4 regions of the Streptomyces sp. NPDC006296 genome follow, and region 2 is predicted to be linked to each of the others. Evidence: riboswitches for the same ligand, from Rfam matches in the RefSeq annotation. Region 2 holds a riboswitch; each other region holds the start of a gene.

Region 1 (5,289 bases), on a different contig from region 2:
GGCCGCGCCGACGAACTCTGCCGGTACGCCGTCCTGTTCGGTGACCCCCAGCTCGCCCTGACCGCCGTGGGCCGCGTCCTCGACGTGACGGCCGACGAGGTCAAGGACGCCGCCCGGGCGCACCTGCGCCCCGACAACCGTGCGGTCCTGGTCTACGAGCCGGTCGAACCGGCCGAGGAGAACCACGGTGCCGACGGCACCGACGCGCACGAGGGGGCCGACAAGTGACCGACGCCGCCGTGACTGGAGTAGCGATGGAGTACCACCCGCAGCCGACCGCCGGCGAGGCCCGGCCGTGGGCCTTCCCCGCGCCCGAGCGAGGCGCCCTGCCCAACGGGCTGACCGTGCTGCGCTGCCACCGCCCCGGCCAGCAGGTCGTCGCCGTGGAGATCTTCCTCGACGCCCCGCTGGACGCCGAGCCCGAGGGGCTGGACGGCGTCGCCACGATCATGGCGCGCGCGCTGTCCGAGGGCACCGACAAGCGCTCGGCGGAGGAGTTCGCCGCCGAGCTCGAGCGGTGCGGCGCCACCCTGGACGCGCACGCGGACCACCCGGGGGTGCGGGTGTCCCTGGAGGTCCCGGTCTCCCGGCTGGCCAAGGCGCTCGGCCTGGTCGCCGAGTCCCTGCGGGCCCCCGCCTTCGCGGAGAGCGAGATCGAGCGGCTGGTGGGCAACCGGCTCGACGAGATCCCGCACGAGCAGGCCAACCCGGCCCGCCGGGCGGCCAAGCAGCTCTCCAAGGAGCTCTTCCCCGCCACGGCGCGGATGTCGCGTCCGCGCCAGGGCACGGAGGAGACGGTCGGCCGGATCGACGCCGCCGCCGTGCGCGCCTTCTACGACGCCCACGTCCGTCCGTCCACCGCGACGGCGGTCGTCGTCGGCGACCTCACCGGGGTGGACCTGGACGCGCTGCTCTCGGACACCGTCGGCGACTGGTCGGGCGATGCCGGGCAGGCCCGGCCGGTGCCCCCGATCACCGCGGACGACACCGGGCGCGTCGTCATCGTGGACCGTCCCGGAGCCGTGCAGACGCAGCTCCTGATCGGCCGTATCGGCGCGGACCGGCACGACAGCGTGTGGCCCGCCCAGGTGCTCGGCACGTACTGCCTGGGCGGCACCCTGACGTCGCGGCTGGACCGGGTCCTGCGCGAGGAGAAGGGCTACACCTACGGGGTGCGCGCCTTCGGCCAGGTGCTGCGCTCGGCCGCGCCGGGCTCCTCGTCCGGGCCGGCCGGTGCGGCGATGCTCGCCATCAGCGGTTCCGTCGACACGGAGTCCACCGGCCCCGCGCTCGACGACCTGTGGAAGGTCCTGCGCACCCTGGCGTCCGAGGGGCTCACCGACGCCGAACGCGAGACGGCCGTGCAGAACCTCGTGGGGGTGGCCCCGCTGAAGTACGAGACGGCCGCCTCCGTCGCGAGCACTCTCGCAGACCAGGTGGAGCAGCACCTCCCGGACGACTACCAGGCGCAGATGTACGCGCGTCTGGCGGGCACCGGCACGGTCGAGGCGACCGCGGCGGTGGTCAGCGCGTTCCCCGTCGACCGGCTCGTCACCGTCCTGGTCGGGAACGCCGCGCTGATCGCGGAGCCCGTCAGGGCGCTCGGCATCGGCGAGGTGTCGATCGTCACCGGCTGACCGGTCCCGGCGGGACAGGACAGGACGGAACCCCCGGCGGGCGCAGGCCCACCGGGGGTTCCGTCTTTGTCTGATTTAAGGGGTATGGGCGCATTCATTCTGTGGGATGTGCGACAAAAGGCCCTTTCCGTTTGGTGGCCGAAAGTGCCCCGCTCTAGCGTCGGCTCGGCTGTCCGCCGGACGACTGCCGCGCCCGCGGCGCCGGACAGCCATCGCCGAGTCCCCGTCAGGCGCGAGCCTGGGGAGCCGGGGACCCGTGAAGTCCCTGGGGTGAATCGGTTCTCCGTGCCTCGTCAGTGGGCCGGCGGCCCGTAGGAGACCTTCCTGCTCCGAACCCGTCAGCTAACCCGGTAGGCGAGAAGGAAGGAAAGGACCAGCCCCTCCATGGCGTTCATCCGTGCCACCGGGAAGCATCGTGCCCCGAGCCGCCTGACGCGCAAGAGTGCCAAGGCCGCCGGCATCGCAGCCCTGGCCACCACCGGCGTCATCGGCGCCACCGCCTCCCCGGCACTCGCCGCGGACCCCGAGACCGCCGCCGGAACCGGACTCACCCAGACCGTCGCGCTCGACACCACGCTCGCCGCCCAGATCGAGGCCCAGGCGAAGGCGCAGCAGCGCCAGGCCGACGCCGCGGCCAAGGCCGCCGCGGAAGCCGCGGCGAAGGCGAAGGCCAGGGCGAAGGCGAAGGCCGAGGCCGAGCGCAAGGCCGAGGCCCGCGCCAAGGAGGCCCGCGAGGAGAAGGCGCGTGCCGCCCGCGCCGCCGAGCGCGCCCGGCTGAACGCCTTCCACCTGCCCGTCGCCGGTTCCCACGTCACCACCGGGTACAAGTCCGGTGGCGCCCTCTGGTCCTCCGGCAGCCACTCCGGCGTCGACTTCCAGGCCGCGTCCGGCACCTCCGTCGTCGCCGTCGGCTCCGGCACGGTCGTCGAGGCCGGCTGGGGCGGCGCGTACGGCAACAACATCGTGCTCAGGATGAAGGACGGCACGTACACCCAGTACGGCCACCTCTCCTCGATCGGGGTCTCCGTCGGGCAGAGCGTCGGCTCGGGCGAGCAGATAGGCATCTCCGGCTCGACCGGCAACTCCACCGGCCCGCACCTGCACTTCGAGGCCCGCACCACGCCCGAGTACGGCTCGGACATGGACCCCGTCGCCTACCTGCGCGCCCACGGCGTCCAGGTCTGACCCCACGCACCGCGCGGGCGCACCCCTCTCGCATGCACCCGCCCGTCACGAAGGCCCCGGCACCGCCGGGGCCTTCGGCGTACCCCGGCGCGGCCGTGCGCCGGAGCTCCCGCGGAAGTGCTCCCCGGCCAAAAGATATCCATGGATTCCACCCCGCCGTCGGAAATTCGGGCCGGTTGCAATAGAGTCGCAGAACAGGCGTCGGTCGGCCGCGTTTCGCGGGGATTAAGGCGGAGGTTCGGACATGCGCATTCCCGCGCATTCGGTATGCACGGCAATCCGTGACGACATCGTCTCCGGTGTCTTCGAGCGGGGCGGCCGCCTCACCGAAGAGGTGCTCGCCCGCCGCTACGGCGTCTCCCGCGTGCCCGTGCGCGAGGCGCTGCGCACTCTGGAGTCCGAGGGCTTCGTCGTCACCCGGCGGCACGCCGGCGCGTGCGTCGCCGAGCCCACCGAGCAGGAGGCCGCCGACCTCCTGGAGATCCGCATGCTGCTGGAGCCCCTGGGTGCGGCCCGTGCGGCGCAGCGCCGCACCGAGGCCCACCTCAAGGTGCTCCGCGGCCTGGTCAGGCTGGGTCAGGAGCGGGTGCGCAGAGGGGAGGGCGAGGACCTGCGGTCGCTGGGTGGCTGGTTCCACGAGACGCTCGCGCAGGCGTCGGGCAGCCCCGCGCTGATCGCGCTCCTCACCCAGCTGCGGCACAAGATCGCCTGGATGTACGCCGTGGAGCAGCCGGCCCGCCCCGCCGAATCGTGGGCCGAGCACGGTGCCCTCGTCGACGCCGTCGCCCGCCGTGACGCGGAGCGGGCCAGGGCGCTCGCCGTCCAGCACGCGGAGCGGGCCACGGCCGCCCACCGGCTGCGCCGGGCGGACCTGCCGGCGCAGCAGTCGGGTGCGGCCCGGGTGAGGAATTCGCAACATCCCGTAAACATCGCGGGCGTCCGCCATTAACAAGGACGCCGTATACAAAGAGGGTGAATATCGGGGGCCTGTTTTCCGCTGCCCTGATCCAGGTATTCACCATTCTTCTCGCATCCGGGAAAAAGAACGAGCCGCGGCCCCCGTCAGGGTGCCGCGGCTCGTCCGGAAAGAATTCCGACCCGGAGCGGTCGGAGTCAGACGGTCTCCGGGAGCTCCTCGAGCCCCTCGGCGACCAGCTTCGCCAGCCGGTCCAGGGCGACCTCGGCGTCGTCCGCCTCGGAGGCGAGCACGATCTCCTCGCCGCCCTGGGCGCCCAGGCCGAGCACCGCGAGCATCGACGCGGCGTTGACCGGGTTGCCGTCGGCCTTGGCGATCGTCACGGGGACGCCGGAGGCCGTGGCGGCACGGACGAAGATGGAAGCGGGACGGGCGTGCAGGCCCTCGGCCCAACCGACGTTGACGCGGCGCTCAGCCATGGTTCTGCCCTTCACGTAACGATGAGTTGTCTAGACCAGTCTCTCATGCGGTGCGGGCTGCTGTACCCGGTACCGCCACCGGTCGCTCATCGCCCCGGCGGCCCCCTCAGCGTGCCCGTGCAGCGATCCCGCCGCGACCGGTGTCCCGGGTCGTAGGCTTTGGCCATGGAGCCCACTGCGGAGCAGAGTCCGCATCACGCGTACCCCGACCACTGGGAGGCGGACGTGGTGCTCCGCGACGGTGGCACCGCGCGCATCAGGCCCATCACCACGGACGACGCCGAGCGGCTGGTCAGCTTCTACGAACAGGTGTCCGACGAGTCGAAGTACTACCGCTTCTTCGCCCCGTACCCACGGCTCTCCGCCCGGGACGTGCACCGCTTCACCCATCACGATTACGTCGACCGGGTGGGTCTGGCCGTCACGATCGGCGGCGAGTTCATCGCCACCGTCCGCTACGACCGCATCAACGGCCAGGGCAGGCCCGCCTCCGCGCCCGCCGACGAGGCCGAGGTCGCCTTCCTCGTCCAGGACGCCCACCAGGGCCGAGGTGTGGCGTCCGCCCTCCTCGAACACATCGCGGCGGTCGCCAGGGAACGGGGCATCCGCCGCTTCGCCGCCGAGGTGCTGCCCGCCAACAACAAGATGATCAAGGTGTTCCGGGACGCCGGGTTCACCCAGCAGCGCAGCTTTGAGGACGGCTCCGTCCACCTCACGCTCGACCTGGAACCGACGGCCGAGTCGCTCGCCGTCCAGCGCGCCCGCGAACAGCGCGCCGAAGCCCGCTCGGTCCAGCGCCTGCTGGCCCCCGGATCCGTCGCCGTCATCGGTGTCGGACGCGCACCCGGCGGCGTCGGCCGCACCGTGCTGCGCAACCTCCTCGGCTCCGGCTACACCGGACGCACCTACGCGGTGAACCCGTCGTTCGCCGAGGACCTCGGCACGGTCGAAGGGGTGCCCGCCCACCGTTCCGTCGGCGAGATCGGCGGGCGGGTCGACCTCGCGGTCGTCGCCGTGCCCGCCGACCGGGTGCCGGCCGCCGTCGCCGACTGCGGGGAACACGGGGTCCAGG
Region 2 (5,289 bases):
CGCGCCCTCGGCGGAGGAGCTGGTGGACGACTGCGCGGGCGGCCGGACCGTGGTGGTGCTGGTCGGCGGCGAGGGGAACCAGCCGCTCACCGACGGCCTGGCCCGGCTCGGCGGTTCGGGCCGCGTGCGGATGCCGGACCTGGAGCTGCTGCCCGGTTCGTACGACCTGCCCGGCGCCCGGTTCCTGGACCTCGTCCAGGTGATGGACCGGATCCGGCTGGAGTGCCCGTGGACCTCGCAGAAGACGCACGAGGGCCTCGCGAAGTACGCCATCGAGGAGGCGTACGAGCTGGTCGAGGCCATCGAGACCGGCGACCGCGAGGAACTGCGCGAGGAGCTCGGCGACGTGCTGCTCCAGGTCGTCTTCCACGCACGCATCGCGCAGGAGGACCAGGAGGAGCCGTTCGGCATCGACGACGTCGCGGCGACGCTCGTCGAGAAGCTGATCCACCGCCATCCGCACGTGTTCGGCGACGAGACGGCCGAGACCCCCGAGGACGTCCACGCCCACTGGCTCCGCACGAAGGCCGTGGAGAAGCAGCGCGCCTCGGTCACCGACGGGGTGCCGCTCGGGCAGCCGGGCCTGGCGCTGGCCGCCAAGCTCGGCGGCAGGGCCCGGACCGCGGGCCTCGACGTCCCGCTCCCCGAGGGCGACGGGATCGGCCACCGGCTGCTGGCCCTCGCGGTGCGGGCGGAGCGGGACGGCACGGACCCGGAGGCCGCCCTCCGGGCCGCCGCCCGCGCCTACCGGGACGTGATCCGGGCGGCGGAGGGGCTCGGCGGCCCGGATAACGTCGAGGAGTGAACGACAGCCCCGACACGCCCCCCGCGCCGGACACGGCACCCGAACTCTTCACCTGGGAGTTCGCCACCGACCCGTATCCCGCCTACGCCTGGCTCCGCGAGCACAGCCCCGTGCACCGCACGACGCTGCCCAGCGGGGTGGAGGCCTGGCTGGTGACCCGGTACGCCGACGCCCGGCAGGCGCTCGCCGACACCCGGCTCTCGAAGAACCCGGCGCACCACGCGGGATCCGCGAACGCCAAGGGCAAGACGGGCATTCCGGGGGAGCGCAAGGCGGAGCTGATGACGCATCTGCTGAACATCGACCCGCCGGACCACACCCGGCTGCGCCGGCTCGTGTCCAAGGCGTTCACACCGCGCCGGGTCGCGGAGTTCGCGCCGCGCGTGCAGGAGCTGACGGACCGCCTCATCGACGGCTTCGCGGAGAAAGGGGAGGCGGACCTCATCCACGACTTCGCGTTCCCCCTCCCCATCTACGCGATCTGCGACCTGCTGGGCGTGCCGCGCGAGGACCAGGACGACTTCCGGGACTGGGCGGGCATGATGATCCGGCACGGCGGGGGGCCGCGCGGCGGGGTGGCCAGGTCGGTCAAGAAGATGCGCGGCTATCTCGCCGAGCTCATCCACCGCAAGAGGGAGGATCCGGGCGACGACCTGATCTCGGGGCTGATCCGGGCGAGCGACCACGGCGAGCACCTCACCGAGAACGAGGCCGCCGCCATGGCCTTCATCCTCCTGTTCGCCGGTTTCGAGACGACGGTGAACCTGATCGGCAACGGCACCTACGCCCTGCTGCGCAACCCGTCCCAGCGCGAGCGCCTGGAACGCTCCCTGGCGGCGGGGGAGACGGACCTCCTCGCCACCGGCGTCGAGGAGCTGCTGCGCCACGACGGCCCGGTGGAGCTCGCCACCTGGCGCTACGCCACCGAACCCGTGGCCCTGGGAGGGCAGGACATCGCGGTAGGGGACCCCGTCCTCGTCGTCCTGGCCGCCGCCGACCGCGACCCGGCCAGGTTCCGTGAGCCGGACACCCTGGACCTCGCACGCGGTGACAATCAGCACCTGGGCTACGGCCACGGGATCCACTACTGCCTCGGGGCGCCGCTGGCCCGGCTGGAGGGGCAGGTGGCGCTGGCGACCCTGCTGCGGCGCCTCCCTGACCTGCGGCTGGCCGCGGATCCCGCCGATCTGCGCTGGCGCGGCGGGCTCATCATGCGGGGACTGCGCACCCTTCCGGTGGAGTTCGAGCCGGGGCGCAGTCCCGCAAACGGTGACACACCGTCAACTCTGTGACTTTCGCGTGATCTCCGCTGCATCGACTTGTGACACACGTTCGAGTACGGCTAGGTTCACCGTTCGACTCACCCTTCACATGTCAGTCACACGGAAGGCAAACCCATGGGCTCCGCGAACGGCAGACACCGCCGCCCTCGTCAGGCACCCGCCATCGTCGTCGCCGCAGGCGTCACCGGTTCGGCCATCGCCATCCCGCTGCTCGCCGCGGGCGGTGCGCAGGCCGCCGACGCCTCGACCTGGGACCGGGTCGCCGAATGCGAGAGCGGCGGCATGTGGAGTGCCGACCTGGGCAACGGCTACTACGGGGGCCTGCAGTTCTCGCAGGAGACCTGGAAGGACTACGGCGGCACGGTGTACGCGCCCCGCGCCGACCTGGCGAGCCGTTCGCAGCAGATCTCGGTCGCCGAGAAGCTGCTGGACGACAAGGGCCCGCAGGCGTGGCCCAGTTGCGCCGTGATCTCGGGGCTGGCGCTGGACGGCGCCCTGCCCGGCGTCGACCCGGGCGACGAGCCGACCGCCGAGCCCACCGACACCGCCACCCCCTCGGCCGAGGCGTCGGACCCGGCGGACACGGCGGACGACGCGGACACGGCGGCCGACGCGGACGCGGCGGCCGACACGGACGCGTCCGCCGGCGCGGAGAAGCCGGAGAAGACGGGCGAGCCGGAGAAGACCGAGGGCGCGGGCAAGGCCGACGCGTCGCCGTCCGCGACCCCGTCCCCCGAGGCGTCCGGTGCGACGGCGGGTGGCACCGCGAAGGGCGGCAAGCACCGCGGCACCCCGGCCGCCGAGGAGAGCGCCGGTGCGGCGGCGGGCGAGGGCCGCGAGTCCGGCCGGCACGCCTCGCGCGGCGACGCCGAGGCCCGCCAGGGCGCCGAGGGGACGTACACCGTCCGCGAGGGCGACAACCTCTGGGCGATCGCCGACGCGCAGGAGCTCCCGGGCGGCTGGACCGCTCTCTACGAGGCCAACAGGACCGAGCTGGGCTCCGACCCGGACCTGATCCTGCCCGGCCAGAGCCTGGACCTCGGGCTCGCGGCGGACGCGGCGGCCGACGGGGCGGAGACCGCGGCGGCCGGCTGATCGGCAGCGGGAAGACGCCCCCGGAACGGGGCTGGTGAAGAGGCCTGTGTCCACGTGTACGCGAGTGAGACATGGGTCTCTTTGCTTCCCCTCGTACGTCTTGTCCGGCCGGTCCGCCCATGGCGGTCATGACCTGCGAAAACGGACCGCACAACTGGATCGTTACGGGCTGATTGACCGTGATGTCCGCCTTTGAATGTCGGGGTTGTGTGTGTCTACGGTCGGAGCCGCTCGCACCGCGGGCACCTTCGACCGTCACGCCGAATCCTGCCGTCGGCCGAAGGGGACCGACGCGTAAAGCGCCGTAGGCAGGAGCGGGGGAACCAGGTAGGTGCCGGACCCGGCCGTCGTACGACGGGCAGGGCCGGCTGGGGGTGAAGCCGCCCGCGACTGCGGACGGCCGGGCAACTCACAGGCCCGAACCCGACAGCTCACCTCGTAGGCGTCGGTGAGGAGAACCATGCTGCTTTCCAGCAAGGGCAAGCACCGTCGCCCGTCCAGGGCCGTCCGCATCGCGACCCTGGCCGGTGTCACCGGTGCCGCCGTCGCCGTGCCGCTGATGGGCGCGACCGGCGCCTCCGCCGCCTCCGTCGACACCTGGGACGCCGTCGCCCAGTGCGAGTCCGGTGGCAACTGGTCCATCAACACCGGCAACGGCTACTACGGCGGCCTGCAGTTCTCGCAGTCCAGCTGGGCCGCCGCCGGCGGCACGCAGTACGCCGCCCGCGCCGACCTGGCCAGCAAGAGCCAGCAGATAGCCGTCGCCGAGAAGCTCCTCGACCTGCAGGGCCCGGGCGCCTGGGCCTGTGCCGGTGCCGGCGGCCTGACCGACGACGGTGTGGACCCGGGTGTCGACACCGGCTCCGCGAAGAACGGCGACACGGCCCCGCAGGCCGCGCCGGAGCGCAAGGCCGAGCAGCCCACCACGCGCAGCGAGAAGCGCACGGCCCCCCAGAAGACCGTCACCACCCCGACCGGCCAGAAGGTCGAGAAGGGTGACGGCGAGTACAAGGTGAAGGCCGGCGACACCCTGAGCAAGATCGCCGGCGCCGAGAAGGTCAAGGGCGGCTGGGAGAAGCTCTTCGAGCTGAACGACGACATCGTCGACGACGCGGACCTGATCTTCCCGGGTCAGCAGCTCCACCTGAAGTAGTCGCACACCGCTCGGGGTCCCCTCCTGCCCCGACGGCCCGGCCCGGCGCGCAGACCCCCCGCGTGCCGGGCCGGGGCCGTCTCCGGCACCCCCGCGGCGGGTGCGGTCGCGGGCCGGCCCCGAAGGCGCGTGTTCATGTCTTGTGGTTACCCGCCGGTAAAATTCTGAAGCTTTGCCCGTTCTGCATGCCCTTGGGTCCTTTTTCGTCCCAGGGGACGGGCGGACGGCCGACGCAGCGGGCCGGGCCGGTTAGGCTCGTGCAGCAAGGCCACAGTGACCCTGCCCAACCAGTGTCAGATCCCAGAAGGAGATGCCTCGTGCCGTCCATCGACGTCGTCGTAGCCAGGGAAATCCTCGACTCCCGGGGAAACCCCACGGTCGAGGTCGAGGTTGGCCTCGACGACGGCAGCACGGGACGTGCTGCTGTTCCGTCCGGCGCCTCCACCGGAGCGTTCGAGGCCATCGAGCTTCGTGACGGCGACCCCAACCGCTACCAGGGCAAGGGCGTCGAGAAGGCCGTCCTCGCCGTGATCGAGCAGATCGGCCCGGAGCTCGTCGGCTACGACGCCACCGAGCAGCGCCTCATCGACCAGGCCATGTTCGACCTGGACGCGACCGAGAACAAGGGCTCCCTCGGCGCCAACGCCATCCTCGGCGTGTCGCTGGCCGTGGCGCACGCCGCCTCCGAGGCCTCCGACCTCCCGCTGTTCCGCTACCTCGGCGGCCCGAACGCGCACCTGCTGCCCGTTCCGATGATGAACATCCTGAACGGCGGCTCGCACGCCGACTCCAACGTGGACATCCAGGAGTTCATGATCGCGCCGATCGGCGCCGAGTCCTTCTCCGAGGCCCTGCGCTGGGGTGCGGAGATCTACCACACGCTGAAGAAGGTCCTGAAGACCAAGGGCCTCTCCACCGGCCTCGGCGACGAGGGCGGCTTCGCGCCCAACCTG
Region 3 (5,289 bases), on a different contig from region 2:
GCACACCGGACGGGCGCTGGCCGTGACCGACTCCGTCTTCTCCGTGGACGGCGACGCCGCCCCGCTGACCGCGCTCGCCGAGGTCTGCCGCGAGGCGGGCGCGCCGCTCGTGGTGGACGATGCGCACGGGCTCGGTGTCCTGGGGGAGGGCGGGCGCGGCGCGGTCGCGGCCGCCGGGCTGGCGGGCGGCGAGGGGATCGTCGCGACGCTCACCCTGTCCAAGTCCCTCGGCAGCCAGGGCGGAGCGGTCCTCGGGCCCGCCCGGGTCATCCGCCACCTGGTGAACACGGCCCGTACGTTCATCTTCGACACCGGACTCGCGCCGGCCGCCGCAGGCGCCGCCCTGGGCGCGCTGCGCGTCCTGCGCGGGGAACCCGGACGTGCGGCGCGGGTGGGCGCCGTCGCCGTCGAACTGCACGCCCGGCTGGTGGCGGCCGGGCTGACCGCCGTCCGTCCGGACGCCGCGGTCGTGTCGGTGCAGGCGCCCACCGCGGAGTCGGCGGTGCGCTGGGCCGCCGACTGCCGTGCGGCGGGGCTCGCGGTCGGGTGCTTCCGGCCGCCGTCGGTGCCGGACGGGATCTCCCGGCTGCGGCTGACCGCACGCGCCGATCTGACGCGGAACCAGATCGAGGCGGCCGTGGCGACGATCCTCGCCACCGCGCCGCTGCCGGTCGCCTGACGCAGTGCCGGGCGGTCCGGAGCGCCGTCCACGACATGAGCCGGCCCGGAGAGGGCTGCGGCCGCTCGGGGGCCCCGGGCGGTTTCCGGGCCCCCGAGGTCGTTTCCGGACACGGCCGGGCGGCGGAGTTCACCGGTTCGGGCGATGGACGGACGCCGATCTTGGTGGAAGCCCTTCATGCAGGACCGTTTCGGTGACAGTCTGGCGCGAAGCGCGATCCTGGCCGGCCCCGGGCCGGTCGGGCGGAAAGGACGGCATCGCCATGGCGGACCATCAGGAAGCACACGTCACTCTGCCGAGCGATCCGGTCTCGGTGTCCGCGGCCCGGAAGTACGTGGCCCGGGTGCTCGCGGAGTGGGGCCTCCCGGAGGACGGGGAGACCGCCGCCACCATCCAGCTGATCGTCTCGGAACTCGCCACCAACGTCGTCCAGCACACGTTCGGGCAGTCGCCCACCTTCACCGTGGACCTCCAGCTCGACCGGGACGCCGACTTCTGGCTCGGGGTGACGGACAGCCACCCCCGCCTGCCCCAGCGGCTGCCCGCCGCGGTGCGGCAGGACAACGGCCGCGGCATCATGATCATCCGGGCCCTGGCGAGGGAGCACGGCGGCCGGCTCAGCGTCAGCCCCACCCCGGAGGGCGGGAAGACCGTGTCCATCGCCCTGCCCTGGCCGGCGCCCACGCGGGCCTGAGGCCGCCCGGCACCCACGCGGGCCTGGGGCCGCCCGGCGGTGAGCCGGGCGGCGCGTCGGGTCAGCGCACCCTTCCGTACCAGACGCTCCCGGACCAGATCCGCTCCAGCCTGACCACCGCCCCGGCCTTGGGCGAGTGCCAGATCTTCCCGCTGCCGGCGTAGATGCCGACGTGGTACACCCCGCGGCCCGCGTGGAAGAAGACCAGGTCGCCGCGTTGCCGCTGCGACCTGGAGATGTGGCGGGTGGTGTTGTACTGCTGCTGCGCCGTGCGGGGAAGTTTCTTGCCGGCTTTCCCGAACGAGTAGAGGGTGAGCCCGGAGCAGTCGAACCGGTGGGGGCCGGTGGCGCCCCACCGGTAGGGAGCGCCCTTCTTCGACGCGGCGACGTTCAGTGCCTTCGTCGAGTGGGTGGCTGCCTCGGCGTAGTGCGTGAAGCCCGGGGCCAGCACGGTGGTCCCCACGGCGAAGGTCAGAACCCAGGCCGTACCGACCCGGGAGAGCAGAGACGGGACATGAACCTGCGCAGTCATGCGCAACCCTTCGTCAGCCGCCTGTGAAGGATGACCTGTCGGGTTCGGGCTGGCGAAGTTGCCCGGCCGCGTACTGCGGCTTCACCCCGAGGGCCGTCCGGACGTCCGGCCGGCCCGTTGTGCTCGGGTCCTCCACTCCTGCCGATCCACTTCTGTCGACCCGACATCCGGGCGGCGGCAGGACTCGGCGTCCGCCCGGACCGCCCCGCCGCGGCGGCGGGGGCTTGTCGTCCCAGGGATCTTTACGCACCGACTGCCGGATTTCCTGTCCGGATCGGCCTTTTGTGAGAGTCGTCACGATTCGTCCGATCGGGTGGACGCGGTCGGCGCGGAGCCGCGACGGCCGGCACCGACCAGCCGCGTACCAGCGACGGAACGATAAAATCCGTTCAGTGTCCGCGCTGGATGCGCAAGTTGGGCTGTCCCTCGGGAGGGGGACCGCCTACGCCGATCGAGCGAGCGGAATTCGTCGGCCCGTCGGGCGTGTCGCACAGGGGTGCCGAATGGGCGTATGTGTTCGGCGAGTCGGTGCGGGAACCGCTCAACTCGACGGCTCCGGCGGCAGGCCGACCCGCCCCGCGCGGCGTTCGCCGTCCAGCAGCCGCAGCGCCCTGGCCAGCGTGTCCGCATGGATCTGAGCCTCGCCCCGCTCGTGCATCAGCGTGAGCGAGTCGCGCAGGGCGACGGCTCGCGACGCGAGTGCCTGAGCCGCCCGGAGCGCTCCGTAGGTGTCGCTGCCCCGTGCGGGGTTGATCCGCCCGACCTGGTCGAGCACCTCCAGATAGCAGTCGATGAACTCGGCCTCGGCGCGGGTCAGTGCGGGGAGCGGAGGGAACCTGGGTGGGAGCATCGGGCGTTCACCTCGACGGATGCGGCGGCTGGGGCGGCGTGCGGTTCTCCAGGATGTGTTCTACCCGCCCGAACGCCGAGGCGGTCCCGGCGCCGAGGACGGTGTCCCGTCCGATGCCGACGCCGATCCGTCCCGTGGGACGACCCGTGCGGCGGGCCGGTGCGGGACGGGACAGCTTGCGCTCGCCCCTCAACGCACGGGCCTGCGAGCCGGGATCGGACGGCCGACCCCGCACCGGCTCGCCCGGCGCGGGTTGTTGAAGGAGTACCCGGACGCCGGGCGGTGCATGTCGGTGTGCCGTGGTCCCGAGGAACCTTGCCTCGTTGCCTCGTTGCCTCGTTGCCTCGTTGCCTCGTTGCCTCGTTGGGCGTTCCGGTGGGCCGTCAGCTCGTGAGGGCCGGCTCGGGACGGTGACCGGGGAGCGCGGCCGGGGCGTCCGCCGTCTTGCGGCGGCCCCCGATCAGCACGGCGGCCAGGCCCGGTGCGGCCCACGCCGCCAGGGTCAGCACGGCGCCGGACGCCGCGGCGCCGTCGAAGAACGCGACCGACCTCAGCAGCGATCCGCCCGCGCCCGGCGGCAGCCACTGGCCGATCATTCCCACCGGTTCGGGGAGCAGTTCGGGTGCGCTGGTGACGCCCGAGAAGGAGTTGCCGAGCAGCACCATCAGCAGCGCCCCCAGGCCTATGCCCTTCGTGCCCAGCAGCGCCGCCAGGCCCGCCACGGCCGACGCCATGGCGAGCACGGTGAGACCGATGGCCCCCGCTTCCGTCCACGGGGCGCCGGTGAGCACGCCCAGCCAGCCGTGCGCGATCGCCGTGGCGGCCACCCCCACCAGGGCCGACGCACCGACCAGGGTCAGGGCCGCACGGAAGCCGCGCAGTCCCGTGAAGGTCGCCAGGGCGCCCGCGGCCACGCCGGCCAGGGCCAGTGGCAGGATGCTCGCACCGAGGGCGGCCCCGCGCGGATCGGCCTGCGGCGCCGCGACGACGTCGGTGACCGGTACGGAGGTCCCGGCGGGTGCGGCCCCCTTGACCGCCTCGGTCAGCAGCTGGGCGACGACCGGGCCGGCCGCCGAGGCGGTGAGCAGCCGCGGCCCCTGCGGGGTGACGACCACGGCGCCGTATACGACCCGGTCCTCGACCGCTTCGCGGGCCGCGGCGGCGTCGTCGTACCGGTGGATCTCGAAGGCGCCCTCGCGCTGCTCGAACCGCTCCTGGAGCTGATCGGCCGCCGGCGCGGCCCCCGCGACCCCCACGGGCAGGCCGCGCGGGGCGATCCGAGCGGCGGGCCACGAGAAGGCCCAGAGGGCGAGCGACACGATCAGCGGGACGAGGAGGATGACCGCGACCGCACGGCGGTTCGGCGCAGCAGGCATGACGACTGCCTCCGATTCAAAGAGAAGGATCGTTCGTTTTGTACTACGCGGACACTGTGGCGCCGGTCGTGGAGAGTTGTCAAGAAGGAACGTTCGTTTTAGATTGGTGACCATGGCACGCGTATCCCAGGAGCACCTCGACGCCCGCCGCCGGCAGATCCTCTCCGGCGCCGCGCACTGTTTCGCGCGCAACGGTTTCCACGGCACGTCGATGCAGGACGTGCTGAAGGAGGTCGGGCTGTCCGCCGGGGCCGTCTACCGCTACTTCCCGGGCAAGGAGGACCTGATCGCGGCCATCGCCGACGAGGCGTTCGACAGTATCCGCCGGGCGTTCGCCGAGGCCGCCGAGCTCACTCCGCCTCCCACGCCGGACGTGCTGCTCGGCCGGGTGGTGCGGGGCGTCTTCGAGGGGCAGGTGTACGGCCTCGACCGCCGTACCTGCGCGGCCCTCGTCGTGCAGGTGTGGGCCGAGACCATGCGGAACGAACGGCTCGCGAGGACGCTGGGCGAGGGCTACGCGGGCATGCGCGAGGCCTGGACGACGCTGGTCGAGGCCTATCGCGCGGCCGGGCTCATGTCCTGCGACGTGCCCGCCGACGACGTCGCCCGCACGCTGATCGCGACCGCCCAGGGATTCATCGCGCAGGAGGCCCTGTTCGGCGGGGTCGAGCCCGAGGCGCTGGAGAACGGGCTGCGCGGCCTGATGTCCATGGATCCGCAAAAGATCAGTTAACGCGCCGGAAAAACTTCCGCCCTAACGTGCAATACCTGGCCGCGGAATCCTCTTCATCGTTCAACAGAGTGTTGAAGGCGGGATAGGGTCCCGCTGCGTCCGGGGCAGGTACCGGGCGGTGGACGAAGAGGGTGGAAGCGTGCAACTGACTCCGCACGAACAGGAACGTCTGCTCATCCATGTGGCGGCCGACGTCGCAGCGAAGCGCCGGGCGCGCGGACTGCGGCTGAACCACCCCGAGGCGATCGCGCTGATCACCTCGCACCTCCTGGAAGGCGCCCGCGACGGCCGGACCGTGGCCGAACTCATGGCGTCCGGACGGACGGTGCTCACCCGCGACGACGTCATGGACGGCATCCCGGAGATGATCCACGACGTCCAGGTCGAGGCCACCTTCCCGGACGGCACCAAGCTCGTCACCGTCC
Region 4 (5,289 bases), on a different contig from region 2:
GTGTAGTACAGGTCGATGTGGTCGGTGCCGAGCCGGCGCAGGGACGCCTCGGCCGCCTGCTTGATCGTGGTGGCCGAGAGCCCCTTGTACGCGGGGTGGGCGCCGACCTTGGTGGCGATGACGACGTCGTCGCGGCGGGACCGGGCCGCCAGCCACGCACCGATGAGCGTCTCCGACTCACCGCCCTGGTTGCCCGGGATCCAGGCGGAGTAGGAGTCGGCGGTGTCGATGAAGTTGCCGCCCGCCGCCACGTACGCGTCGAGGACGGCGAACGTCCGCTCCTCGTCGGCCGTCCAGCCGAAGACGTTGCCGCCGAGGGCGAGGGGGAAGACCTGGAGGCCTGAGGAACCGAGAGGGCGCAGAGATGTCATGCCCAAGGACAACCCATCGACGGAAGCAACTATTCCGCTCCACGCCGGTGCGCCCCGGACCGTGCCGGTCCGGAGTACTCCGGGCCGGGCAGCGGCGGACGGCCCCACGACAGCGGCGGGGCGGACCGGCGACCGCCCCGGACAGGCCGGCGGCCCTGACGTCGGGGGGTCGTGCGTCAGGGCCGCCGGGGTACTGCCACGCCGTGACCGGCGCGCGGGGGATCAGATCGTGAGGCCCTTGCCGCGGAGCCAGCTCATCGGGTCGATACCCGTGCCGTCCGGGGTGTGGATCTCCAGGTGCAGGTGCGCACCCGTCACGTTGCCGGTGGCACCGACACGGCCGATGGTCTGGCCGGTGGTGACCTTCTGCCCGGCGGTCACGTCCATCGAGGACTGGTGGCAGTACCAGACCTCGGTGCCGTCGTCGAGCTCCAGGACCGTGCGGTAGCCGTACGAACCGGAGTAGCCGGCCGACTTCACCGTGCCGCTGTGCACGGCCTTGACCGGGGTACCGGTCGGCGCCGCGAAGTCCAGCCCCGTGTGGTGCCCGGAGGACCACATCGAACCGGCCTGACCGAAGGTGGAGCTGATGTAGTACGACGAGGTCGGGACCGCGTAGCTGGCGGCGAGCTTGGCGAGGCGCTCGGCCTCCGCCTTCTTCTTCGCCGCCTCTTCCGCCGCCTTCTTCTTCGCGGCGGCCTCGGCCTCCGCCGCGCTCTGCCGCTTCGCCGCCTGGGCCGCGGCCGCATCGGCCGCCGCCTGCTCCTCCGCCGCCTTCGCCTCGGCCTCGGCGCCGGCCTGCTGCTGCTCGGCCTGCTGGAGGATGCGGGCGCGCAGCGCCTCGCCCGCGTCGGTGGCGCCCTGCTCGGCCTCGGCGGCGGTGATGCCCGCGGTGGTGAGGGGGGCGGACGCGGCGACCGTCTCGTGGTCCGCGCCGGAGTCGCTGGACATGAACGCGCCGACGCCGGGCAGGGACTTGGCGTCGGGAAGGTTGTCCGCGATGGAATCGGGAAGAGAGATGGAGACCGGCGGCTTGCTCTGCGCGGTGGCCATGCCACCCGCACCGACGGCCGCGATGACACCGACGCCGAGGACGGTGGAACTACGGGCGAGGCCGCGCTGCTTGGCCACGCGATGCCGGCCGCGTACGGGACGGACGGACTCCTCGGTGGGGTTCCATTCCCCCCACGACCTGTCCTCGTCACCGAAGCCGGCGGTCCTGAAGGGTGCCGGAGCCTCGGGGGCAGGCTGATTTGACGCCACGTGGGCGCTCTCCTTTCCTTCCTTCTCGCCTACCGGGTTAGCTGACGGGTTCGGAGCAGGAAGGTCTCCTACGGGCCCCTCTGCCTCTCACGAGACACAGGTGTCCGATTCACCCCATGTAGGTGGTTCCCCGGTTCCCTTGCGGAATTCGGCGCTGCGCACGGTGCCGCCTCTTGCGGCGGCCTGTACGACCGTGCTGCGTTATCGAACGTTAATAGACACACGGGTCCGATTCCAAGCTGTTCCTACAGATCGTTCACGCCTCCGCCCTGGACTTACAGGGCTCAAACGGGCGCAAACGGTCGAGTTGAGCAGGGTGAATCCAGCCGCCCGTTTCTGACGGTGCGTCATATGTTATGCGGAGCGGGGTCCTTCGACTACCGACGGTCGCGACGGTTCATTCACTGTCCCGTCGCACGATCTTCACGGTGGTCCGCCGCTCCTGCTGGCCCCTCGCCGGACGGGCGACCGCGAGCAGCGCCAGGTCGTCCGTCGACCGGCCCCCGGTGTGCAGCCGTACGTCGTCGGTGAGCGCGGACAGCAGCTCCTCGGGCCCCGGGAAGAGCCGGCCGCGCAGCCGCGCGGCCGGGTCGTAGAAGACCCCGGTCATGTTCCGGGCCTCGGAGAGCCCGTCGGTGAACGCCAGCAGCATCGCCCCGGCCGGCAGCGTCCACTCGTCCGACCGGTCGGGCCACGCACCCAGCCCCATCCCCAGCGGCAGGGCGGGCGCGGTCGGCGCCAGCACGTCGAGCGCCCCGTCCGGGTGCAGCACGAGCGGTTCGGGATGGCCCCGGTTGATGACGCGCAGGGTGTCCGAGCCGGCCGGGATCTCCGCCAGGACCGCGGTGACGAACCCCTCCATGGAGTCGAGCCCGCCCCGGCGCGAGCCCTCCCGGGCCAGCGCACGCTCCAGCCGCTGGGCCACCCCCTCCAGCGACATCTCCTGCTCGGCGGCCTCCCGGAACGCCCCGATCACGACGGCCACCGCCGCCACGGCGTCCAGCCCCTTGCCCCGGACGTCCCCCACCACCAGGCGCACCCCGTACGGCGTGTCCGCGACGGCGAACAGGTCACCGCCGACGAACTCGTCCGCCTGGGCCGCCTCGTACCGCGCGGCGACCAGCAGTCCGCCGATCCGGTCCTCCGGCTTCGGCAGCACCGCGCGCATCGCGGTCTCCGCGATGACCCGCGCCGAGGCCAGCTGCTCGTTCCCGCGGCGCACGACGAGGTTGATGACGAGGGAGAGCGCCGCGACGGTCACCAGGGTCAGCAGATCCGTGATCGACACGACCCCGTAGACCGCGCCGCCCGACAACCGCAGGGCGAACACCACGAGGACCGCGGCCACCCCGACCCGCACCGTGCCGGCCAGCGAGAAGAACGGGGCGGCGATCAGCGGGGCCGCGGCGAAGAGCGGCACCGCGGTCACCTCGGTCGGCGTGACCAGGTCGAAGGCCACCCCGGCGCAGATCATCAGCGCGGGCAGGGCGCGCACGAACCGCCGGGAACGGGATCCCCCGGCACCGCGCCCTCGCCTTCCGTCCCGCTTCCCCACCTGTGTGCTCCTGCCCGGTCCACCCACGGCTGCGGACGGTACCGCGCCCCGCCCCGGCCGCCCGGAGCCGCGCCGGAGGGCGGCTCGTCATGGGCCGAAGGGAGGAGCGCGCCGGAGCACCGCGCTCCGGGGGTCGGCCGGAGAGCCGGCGCTGCGCGTGAGTCGTCAGTGCATCCCGTACGGAGACGGCGGTTCCGTCTCCGTGGCGATCGTAGTTGCTCCCGAAGCGGGGATCGGCGACCCGCGCCCTCCGGAGCCGGTCCGCGCACGGTGACCGCCGCCGGACCCACCCGGCTCCGCACCACCGTGCGGCGGTACACGACAGGGGCCCGGATCCTCGAAAGGATCCGGGCCCCTGTCTTCAGTAGCGGGGACAGGATTTGAACCTGCGACCTCTGGGTTATGAGCCCAGCGAGCTACCGAGCTGCTCCACCCCGCGTCGTTGTGAGTAGAACTCTACGCCATCCGGGGCGGTGCTCCGACCACCCGAGGCCCACCGCTCCCCCGAACCCCTGACCCCGGAGAGGCCCCCTCCACTGCGGGTATCTCCAACTCGCCACACCTGCAACGACGTTGACGACCGGTAGGACGGGACCGCGGGCACCGGCACGGTCCGGGATCCGGATTCCCCCCGATCCGGAACACCCTCCCCGGGGTCCGCGGCACACCGGACGGCGCCCCGGCCCCGCGCGCCCGGCCCCGGACCGGTGGCACGCCCGGACCGGTGGCACGTGCCGCTCCGCGATTGCGCGGGCTCCGGAGCGGCGGGACGCTGGAGGGAGAAGCCTTTCGGTGTCCGGCCCCGTCCGCGCGCCACCCCCCGGGGGTGCCGCCGCCGGCCGGCGAGGTTCCGCCGTCATGGTGCCGGAAGAGGCCGGGCGCCACCCGATCAGGAGACGATCATGGACGGCGCCCTCCTCGAAACGATGCGAACCACTCTGCGGGGCCCGGTCATCGGCCCGGACGACCAGGAGTACGGGACGGCCCGAGCGGTCTACAACGCCATGATCGACAAGAGGCCGGCGGCCGTGGTCCGGTGCCACGACACGGCGGACGTGCGGGAGGCCGTGAACTTCGTCCGCGACAACGGCCTGGACGTGGCGGTCCGCGGCGGCGGGCACAGCGGCCCCGGGCTGGGCCTCGCCGACGGCGCGGTCACCCTCGACCTCTCCGCCATGCGCGGTGTGCGGGTCGACCCGCACACCCGGACCGCCCGGGCGGACGGCGGCGCGACGCTGGGCGATCTCGACCACGCCACCCACACGTTCGGCCTGGCCACCCCGGCGGGCATCATGTCCACGACCGGGCTCGGCGGACTCACCCTCGGCGGCGGCCACGGATACCTGACCCGGAAGTACGGGCTCTCGGTGGACAACCTGGTCTCCGCGGACGTGGTCCTGGCCGACGGCAGCTTCGTCACCGCGAACCCGAGCGAGCACCCCGACCTGTTCTGGGCGCTCCGGGGCGGTGGCGGGAACTTCGGCGTCGTCACGTCGTTCGACTTCGATCTGCACCCCGTGGACACCGTGGGCGTGGCCGTCACCCTGTGGCCCCTGGAGCTCTTCGGCGAGGTCATCCGGTGGTACCGCGACTTCCTGCCGCAGGCGCCGGACGACCTGTCCGGCTTCTTCGCCTCGCTGACCGTCCCGCCCGCCCCGCCCTTCCCCGAGGAGATCCACGGCCGGACGATGTGCGGGGTCGTCTGGTCCTCGACGGCGGACCCGGAGGCCCTGGGCGACACCCTCGCCGTGGTGAACGAACCCGGCCCGCCCGCGTTCCACTTCACCACGCCGATGCCCTACCCGGCGCTGCAGAGCATGTTCGACGCGCTGATGCCCGCCGGTCTCCAGTGGTACTGGCGCGGCGACTTCTTCGACCGGATCACGGACGACGCCGCCGAGGTGCACGCCTCGTTCGCGGAGAAGCTCCCCACCGGCCTGTCGACCATGCACCTCTACCCGGTCGACGGCGCCGCCGGCCGGGTCGGGCCCGACGACACCGCCTGGGCCTACCGCGACGCGCACTGGTCCGGCGTCATCGCCGGCATCGACCCGGACCCGGCCAACGCGGCGGCGCTGCGGGAGTGGGCCGTCGGCTACT

What was found. A riboswitch is a leader RNA that binds a small molecule or an ion and turns the genes downstream of it on or off. The one in region 2 is predicted to bind cyclic di-AMP.
Positions count from the first base shown of each region.
Region 1: linked by a shared signal. The riboswitch ahead of ABZ172_RS17290 (M23 family metallopeptidase) and the one ahead of ABZ172_RS05655 (transglycosylase family protein) in region 2 are both predicted to bind cyclic di-AMP.
Region 3: linked by a shared signal. The riboswitch ahead of ABZ172_RS04265 (C40 family peptidase) and the one ahead of ABZ172_RS05655 (transglycosylase family protein) in region 2 are both predicted to bind cyclic di-AMP.
Region 4: linked by a shared signal. The riboswitch ahead of ABZ172_RS12310 (M23 family metallopeptidase) and the one ahead of ABZ172_RS05655 (transglycosylase family protein) in region 2 are both predicted to bind cyclic di-AMP.

Region 1 covers NZ_JBEXRT010000022.1:3,917-9,205, forward strand. The annotation lists gene ABZ172_RS17280 (pitrilysin family protein) at 1-228, shown strand, start outside; gene ABZ172_RS17285 (pitrilysin family protein) at 255-1,637, shown strand; cyclic di-AMP (ydaO/yuaA leader) riboswitch at 1,841-2,009, shown strand; gene ABZ172_RS17290 (M23 family metallopeptidase) at 2,022-2,822, shown strand; gene ABZ172_RS17295 (GntR family transcriptional regulator) at 3,067-3,771, shown strand; gene ABZ172_RS17300 (HPr family phosphocarrier protein) at 3,936-4,217, opposite strand; gene ABZ172_RS17305 (GNAT family N-acetyltransferase) at 4,383-5,289, shown strand, end outside.
Region 2 covers NZ_JBEXRT010000005.1:155,349-160,637, forward strand. The annotation lists gene ABZ172_RS05640 (nucleoside triphosphate pyrophosphohydrolase) at 1-805, shown strand, start outside; gene ABZ172_RS05645 (cytochrome P450) at 802-2,097, shown strand; gene ABZ172_RS05650 (transglycosylase family protein) at 2,203-3,183, shown strand; cyclic di-AMP (ydaO/yuaA leader) riboswitch at 3,474-3,643, shown strand; gene ABZ172_RS05655 (transglycosylase family protein) at 3,644-4,336, shown strand; gene eno (phosphopyruvate hydratase) at 4,654-5,289, shown strand, end outside.
Region 3 covers NZ_JBEXRT010000004.1:122,355-127,643, reverse strand. The annotation lists gene ABZ172_RS04275 (8-amino-7-oxononanoate synthase) at 1-679, shown strand, start outside; gene ABZ172_RS04270 (ATP-binding protein) at 942-1,373, shown strand; gene ABZ172_RS04265 (C40 family peptidase) at 1,435-1,905, opposite strand; cyclic di-AMP (ydaO/yuaA leader) riboswitch at 1,909-2,105, opposite strand; gene ABZ172_RS04260 (hypothetical protein) at 2,447-2,755, opposite strand; partial or broken gene ABZ172_RS04255 (ATP-dependent Clp protease proteolytic subunit) at 2,763-3,050, opposite strand; gene ABZ172_RS04250 (ABC transporter permease) at 3,139-4,131, opposite strand; gene ABZ172_RS04245 (TetR/AcrR family transcriptional regulator) at 4,244-4,864, shown strand; gene ABZ172_RS04240 (urease subunit gamma) at 5,004-5,289, shown strand, end outside.
Region 4 covers NZ_JBEXRT010000014.1:12,250-17,538, forward strand. The annotation lists gene ABZ172_RS12305 (aldo/keto reductase) at 1-371, opposite strand, end outside; gene ABZ172_RS12310 (M23 family metallopeptidase) at 594-1,634, opposite strand; cyclic di-AMP (ydaO/yuaA leader) riboswitch at 1,646-1,798, opposite strand; gene ABZ172_RS12315 (PP2C family protein-serine/threonine phosphatase) at 2,032-3,189, opposite strand; partial or broken gene ABZ172_RS12320 (MerR family transcriptional regulator) at 3,329-3,430, opposite strand; tRNA gene ABZ172_RS12325 (tRNA-Met) at 3,555-3,628, opposite strand; gene ABZ172_RS12330 (FAD-binding oxidoreductase) at 4,092-5,289, shown strand, end outside.